Regions from separate parts of the Nonomuraea sp. NPDC003754 genome, predicted to be linked through region 1. Evidence: riboswitches for the same ligand, from Rfam matches in the RefSeq annotation. Region 1 holds a riboswitch; each other region holds the start of a gene.
What was found. A riboswitch is a leader RNA that binds a small molecule or an ion and turns the genes downstream of it on or off. The one in region 1 is predicted to bind cyclic di-AMP.

Region 1 (2,251 bases):
CGAAGAGGTTGTCGGTGACGATCACGTCGAAGCGCTCGGGCTGGCTGACGAAGAACATCGAGGCCGCGTCGATGTGCTGGTAGTCGGTCGTGACCTGGGGGAACTCGGCGGCCACCCGGTTGACGGTGCGCATCCACAGGTCGCCGGCGTAGGTCAGCACGTTGGTCTTGTGGACCAGCGTGAGCTTCTTGCGGGGGCGCTCGGCGGCCTTGGCGAAGGCGTAGCGGACCACGCGCTCGACGCCGAAGGCGGTGTTGAGCGACTCCTGGGTGGCGATCTCGTGCGGGGTGCCGCGACGCAGCACGCCGCCGGCGCCCGCGTAGAGGCTCTCGGTGCCCTCGCGCACGACGATCATGTCGATGTCTTCGGGGCGGGTGTCGGCCAGCGGGGTCGTCACGCCGGGGAAGAGCTTCACCGGACGCAGGTTGACGTAGTGGTCGAGCTCGAAGCGGAGCCGCAGCAGCAGGTCACGCTCGAGGACGCCCGGCGGGACGCTGGGGTCGCCGATCGCGCCGAGCAGGATGGCGTCGTAGCCGCGCAGCTCCTGCAGGGTCTCGTCGGTCAGGGTTTCGCCGGTGGCGTTGTAGCGAGTGGCGCCCAGATCGTAGTGGGTGGTCTCGATCTTGGCGCCGACCGCCTCCAGGACCTTGAGCCCCTCGGCGACGACCTCGGTGCCGATCCCGTCACCGGGGATGACGGCCAGACGAATGTTGCGCGACTCCATGGCCGGTACCTTACCGGGTCGTCTCGGCTGGCGAACACCTGATCTCATTGTCCGGACACGGCGTTTTGTCGTGTTTGCGGTCTTTTGACCCTTTCGTTAGAGTCTCGGCCAGCCTAATCCGGTGCGACGTTCGCACGGAGCCGGGGACCCATTCCCCCTGGGGCGAATCGGCACCCCCATGCCGTAGGGCGGCTTCCACGCCCGAGCCCGTCAGCTAACCCGGTCGGCCCCGTGGAAGGACATTCCCCTGTCTCGCATCATCACGGCTGCCGTCGTCGGCGGCCTCCTCGCCACAGGTATCGCCGCCGCCTCCCCCGCGTCGGCCGCCCCCGTCCCCGCCCTGAAGCAGCCGGTCACGGCCGAACCCGGCACCGACCGGCCCGTCCAGGACGACCCCGCTCGTACGGTGACCCTCACCGGAGCGGACATCAAGAAGGCCCAGCTCGAGAAGGCACCCAAGCCCGCATGGCAGATCGCGCTCGACTTCGCGATGGCCAAGCGGGGCACGCCGTACGTCTGGGGCGGCACCGGGCCGAACGGCTACGACTGCTCAGGACTGACGATGAAGGCCTACAAGAAGGCGGGGATCGAGCTTCCTCGCGTGGCCGCCGACCAGTACCAGGCGTACGACAAGAAGATCAAGTGGAACAACCTGAAGCCCGGCGACCTGGTCTTCTTCAGCGGACTGGGCCACGTCGGGATGATCTCGAAGCCCGGCTACATGGTGCACGCGCCGCACAGCGGTGACGTGGTGAAGGAGGAGAAGCTCAGCGCGTGGCGGCGCCAGGCGTTCGTCGGCGCGGTACGGCCCGACCCCAAGGGCGTGAAGCAGCAGGCGCGGCTCGTCGAGGCGAAGTCCTCGTCCGCGCCCGTGGGGCTACGAGCCACGTTCTGACCCGTCGGAGCGCGCACCAGCCCGGGAACCGGAGGCGGTTTCCGGGCTGACGCGCGCCCGGAGGGGGATCCGGGGTCTCCCCGGTGGAGCAGGGGGACCTCCACCGGGTGGTCCCGCTCAACAGGGGAAGCCGGCCGGCGCCCTCAGGGGGAAAAGGGTGGTCCCACCCAGCGGGGGAAGGGTGGTGTCCCGCCCAGCGGGGAAAGGGGCGGTCCCGCTCAGCCGGGGAAGGGGGAACCGCCGTTGTCCCTGCGGTCCAGGGCGGTCTGGAGGGCCTGCGCGGCCTCTTCCTCGTGGTCGTCGGCGCGGTTCCATGGATACATGTCGTACACGTGGCTCATCTCGTTTCGCGGACGCGAGTGAAATCGGACGTCGGATCCCGGTCGCGGATCCGACCGGGCCTGGTCTCGTGCGGTCCGGATCACGGACCGGACGAAAGGGGACTTAAGGCCGACGCAACGCCGCTCACCGCGACGGGTAGTCGACCTGCCCTAACAGGCCCCGTCGCGGCAGGTAATAAGTACGAGTACCCAGCGCATCCCTACCAAAGTACCTGGCACGGTCCAGGCTGTCTCGTTGGACGTCCGAATATCTCACGATGCGAGACGACAGCGGAAAGCAAGAACGCCCTC
Region 2 (2,251 bases), on a different contig from region 1:
CCGTGCCCGTCGACCTGGGACTGGCGCCGGTGGAGCCGCCGCACGTCCTCTACCACGGCACCGTCGGGCGCAACCTGGCCGCCATCAGGCGCTCGGGCCTGCTGCCGATGACCAGGAGGCACGTCCATCTGTCGGCCGACAGGCAGACGGAGGTGCGGGTCGGCTCCCGGCGCGGCGTCCCGGTGGTGCTGGTCGTCGACGCGCGGGCGATGCACGCGGCCGGGCACGAGTTCGTGGTCAGCGCCAACGGGGTGTGGCTCACCGACGCCGTGCCGGCTGCTTACCTGCGGTTCCCCGGCTGATCGGTGCAGACAGGGGAATGGACGAGGGTCCTGCGGGTGGCCGGAGGGCAAGCGCGCTGAGACGGCGCCGTCGCGGCCTGGGGGAGCGTTCTGTGGGGGAACGTTCTGCGGGGGGCGTTCTGCGGGGGGAACGGGGTGGCCGGTCCGAGGGGACCGGCCCGAGCCCGTGGGTGGCCCCCGTCACCGGAGCGGCGCGTGGCCGTCCTGGCGACAGGGCCGGGGGGAATGCGGGGGAAGGGGAAGCGTCAGCCGCCGTAGCTGGGGTAGCCGTAGCCGACGACCTGCGACTTCGGACGGACACGCTGCTCGACGGCGCCGTTGCCGGTGTTGCCCTCGATCGTGCTGATCGTGCCGTCGCCGTTGTCCTTCTCGACGAAGCCGACGTGGTCGATGGAGTCGAGGCTCTTGCTGCCGTCCCAGGCGAAGAAGACGACGGCGCCGGGCTTGGGCGCGGTGCCCCAGCGCTTGTTGGCCTTGAACCACTTGGCGTGGGTCACCGTGTAGGCGTCCCAGCCGACCTGCGTGCGGGCGCCGGTCATCTCACCGACCCACGAGACGAACATCGCGCACCACGGGGCGTTGGCGTACGCGCTGACGTCGCCGCCGTCCCTGACGACCGTCTCCCTGGCGCGCTGCGATCCGACGTACCAGTTCTGGAACTTGGTTCCGCCGCCCGCGGAGTTCTCCTTGACGCCGACCTGCTTCTTGGCCTCGGTGAGAACGACGGTGGCGGAGGGGATGACCTTGGCCTCCGGCCTGGCGGCGGCGGGCTTGCCGGCCTCCTCCTTGGGCGCCTTGGCGAGGACGGCTACCCGCTGGCTCTCGGACAGCGGGAGCTTCTCGGCCTGGGCGGCGGTGGGAACGAACGAGCCGGCGATGACGACGGCGCCGAGCGCGGCATGCGCGTAGGTGAGCTTCGGGGCACGGCTACGGCTGGGCTTTGCCATGGGAAGGGGAACTCCTTGCTAGCTTCCTGCCGCTTACCGGGTTAGCTGACGGGTTCGGACGCGAAGCTGCCCTACGGCACGGTGTGCCGATTCACCCCAGAGGAAGTGGGTCCCCGGTTCCGCATGGTGCGGATTCAGCGGTCACAGGCGAACCTGTGATGATTGCAATGACAGGCAATGTCCGGAATGCCCGGTTTATGCCTTGAGTGAGCCTAAGGTAATACACGAGGCAAGTAGCTTACAAATTGATAAAGGTCCGGCGATCATTTACGGTCAGGTCATGTCGCCACAGGACCTGTTCAACAGGGGGCTGCGGGAAGACGGACACCGTCCGGACGAAGCCCGGCGATGGTATCTCCTGGCGATCGCATCGGGCCATCCGGCCGCCGTCCAGCGGGCGGCCTTCAACCTCGCGCTGATCGAGGACGAGAGCGGCCACCTCGACGCGGCCCGCCACTGGTACGGCAGGGCCGGCACGCCCAGGGCGATGTTCAACCTCGGCGTCCTGGAGGACTGCTGCGGCAACACCGACGCGGCCCGGCGCTGGTACGCCAGGGCCATCGAAACCGGCCACGAGGAGGCCGCGCCGCGCGCCATGTTCAACCTCGGCCTGCTGGAGGGCAGGGAGGGCCGCCCCGACCGGGCCCGCGCCCACTTCCGGGCGGCCGCGGGCTCCGGCCACGCCGAGGCGGCGGCCCGCGCTACCGAGCGCCTAGCCTGACCCTGGCGTCCTCCAGCATCCGCATCATCGCCAGGCTCTCGTCCAGCGGCATGACAGAGCTCTCCGTCCTGCCCTCGGCCAGCGCGGCGCGCACCTCGCGCACCTCCTCGGCGTAGCCGTTCATGGCGGGGTCCAGGACGAGCTCCTCCGGATCCACGCCCGGCCCCGACAGCACGATGCGCCGCGGCGCCCAGAACGGCGCGGCGATGTCGGCCCGCAGCCCCGTGCCCACCACGGTCGCGGTGTTGGCCAGCGGGCTGAGCAGCGAGGTTTCGACCAGC
Region 3 (2,251 bases), on a different contig from region 1:
AGGGAGAGCTCGACGCCCGGGTGGTCGGCGGCGAAGCGGCGGAAGCTCTCGGGCACGAACCTGGTGGCCGCGCTCGGGAAGGCGGTGACCCTGACCCGGCCGGTGTCCGCCGTGGCGAAGGCGCGCAGCCTGGTCTCGAACAGGCTCATGCCGTCGAGCACGGCCATGGCCTGCTCGATCGCCGCCCGGCCCGCCTCCGTCGGCTGGACGCCCCTCGGGCGGCGGTGGAAGAGCGTGACGCCGGTGTGGCGTTCGAGCATGGCGATCTGCCGCGAGACGGCGGGCTGCGTCATGGAGAGCACCTCGGCCGCTCCGGAGAACGAGCCGCGCCGTCCGACCTCCACCAGGACGCGTAGCGACCACCCATCAAGCATGCGCCGAGTGTATGTCGCAGGGATTAAGCCTTAATTCTCCTTATACCGGGAGTGTGAGGAAAGTAACGGATGCGATCTGACAGGTCGCCACAGAAGCAACTGTGAGCAGGGTCACATTCGGATAACGAAACCCGGTGTAGAGCAGCGACTCCTCTTCTGACAAGAACCAGTCGGTGATCTTGACAGCTTTGCCCGGCCTTTGCCTGGCCTTGGGGCGCCGGGTACGTTCTCGCATCGCGGCGACCAAGCCATGGCGCCGGAACCGCTCACCGGCCCCCCAACGGCCGGTGCACGCATAAAGATCCGCTGGTCGCCGCGCCGTAACCCCAGACAGGCGTGCGCGGTCGACCCGCCGAGTCCGTGCGGCATGGAGCACGGAGCCGGGGACCCACGTTCCTGGGGTGAATCCGGCCTGCGGGCCGGAAGGGCGACTTCCCCGCCCGAACCCGTCAGCTAACCCGGTAGGCATTGGTGGAAGTCCCAAGGAGACATTCTGTCTACCCCCTCTAGCACAACCCGTCTGTCCTGCCTTGCCCTCAGCGGCGTCGTGGTGGCGATGGGAGGGATCGTCCTCCACGCACCCGCGGCGCAGGCGACAGTGACCCCGGCGACAGCGGCCCCCGCGACCACCACCCTGGTGACCCCGGTGACCACCACCCTGGCGACGACGACGACCGTGAAGACGGCGCCGGCCGTACAGGCGGGCGCGGCGTCAACGGCCGCGGCGACACGGCAGGCCAAGGCGGCTCGACAGCGGCTGAAGGCGGCCAAGGCCGTCGCCACCGCCAAGAAGCAGATCGGCGACCCCTACCGCTTCGGCGGCACAGGACCCGGCGCCTTCGACTGCTCGGGACTGGTCCAGTACTCCTGGGCCAAGGCCGGCATCAAGATCCCCCGCGTCACGTACAGCCAGTACGCGCGCATCAGGAAGAAGGTCAGGTGGAGCGATCTCAAGCCTGGTGACCTGATGTTCTTCCGCGGGAAGGGTCACGTCGGCATGTACGTCGGCAAGGGCCGGATGGTCCACTCGCCGAGCACGGGCAAGACCGTGCGGATCGAGAAGCTCGGCGGCTGGCGCAAGGCGTCCTTCGCCGGCGCGGTCCGCCCCGGCGCGTAACCCCCGGCCGCCGGACGCCCGAAGCCCCGGCGCGTAGCCCCCGGCCGCCGGACAGGCCTAAGCCCCGTCCATCCCCCTCGGACGGGGCTTCGGCCTGTCCGGGCTAGCATCACAGCCGTGGTGACCCGCAGAACCCTGCTGGCGGCCGCGCTGGCCGGACCGGCGATCTGCACGGTGGCCGGGTCCGCGGGACGCCGCCTGCCGCCCGAGGCCCGCGCGCTCGGCGAGTCAGGCGTCGTCGTCGCCTACGGCGCGCGCTCGCTCGTCGTCGGGCACCACACCGCCGCCGCCCTCCTGCGCGACCTGGCCACGCGGGCCGACGCGGCGGCCCTCACCGTCTCGGCGGTCCTGCGGCGCGCCGTACGGCCACGGGTCGTGGTGCCCAGGACCACCGCGGAGGCGGCCGCCCTCGCGGGCACGGGCCCCGTCGACGGGCTGGCCGCGCTGGCCTCGGCGGAACAGGTGATCGTCCTGCCCGGCGCCTTCGCGCGCCTCACACCCGTGGGCCGCGACGTCGTCCTCACCCACGAGCTGACCCACGTGGCCGCCGGAACGGAAGGGCGGCCCGTGTGGCTGCGGGAAGGGTTCGCCGACTACGTCGGCTACCTGCGCTCGGGACTCGCGACGCGGGTGGCGGCGGCGGAACTGGCGGCCGAGGCACGCGCGGGACGGCTGCCCGGCGCGCTGCCCGCCGACGCCGCCTTCGCGCCGGGCACGCCCCGGCTCGCGCAGGTCTACCAGGAGTCATGGCTGGCCTGCC

Region 2: it holds a riboswitch for cyclic di-AMP, as region 1 does, so the genes downstream of both, ACWEVS_RS37680 (CHAP domain-containing protein) here and ACWEVS_RS19540 (C40 family peptidase) in region 1, are expected to answer to the same signal.
Region 3: it holds a riboswitch for cyclic di-AMP, as region 1 does, so the genes downstream of both, ACWEVS_RS22505 (C40 family peptidase) here and ACWEVS_RS19540 (C40 family peptidase) in region 1, are expected to answer to the same signal.

The regions. Positions count from the first base shown of each region.
Region 1 covers NZ_JBSGJX010000014.1:132,171-134,421, forward strand. The annotation lists gene ACWEVS_RS19535 (3-isopropylmalate dehydrogenase) at 1-724, opposite strand, end outside; cyclic di-AMP (ydaO/yuaA leader) riboswitch at 825-968, shown strand; gene ACWEVS_RS19540 (C40 family peptidase) at 1,131-1,619, shown strand; gene ACWEVS_RS19545 (hypothetical protein) at 1,838-1,960, opposite strand.
Region 2 covers NZ_JBSGJX010000044.1:59,143-61,393, reverse strand. The annotation lists gene ACWEVS_RS37685 (RNA 2'-phosphotransferase) at 1-302, shown strand, start outside; gene ACWEVS_RS37680 (CHAP domain-containing protein) at 548-1,249, opposite strand; cyclic di-AMP (ydaO/yuaA leader) riboswitch at 1,265-1,399, opposite strand; gene ACWEVS_RS37675 (SEL1-like repeat protein) at 1,530-1,970, shown strand; gene ACWEVS_RS37670 (Gfo/Idh/MocA family protein) at 1,951-2,251, opposite strand, start outside.
Region 3 covers NZ_JBSGJX010000017.1:160,856-163,106, reverse strand. The annotation lists gene ACWEVS_RS22510 (LysR family transcriptional regulator) at 1-374, opposite strand, end outside; cyclic di-AMP (ydaO/yuaA leader) riboswitch at 715-857, shown strand; gene ACWEVS_RS22505 (C40 family peptidase) at 931-1,491, shown strand; gene ACWEVS_RS22500 (hypothetical protein) at 1,609-2,251, shown strand, end outside.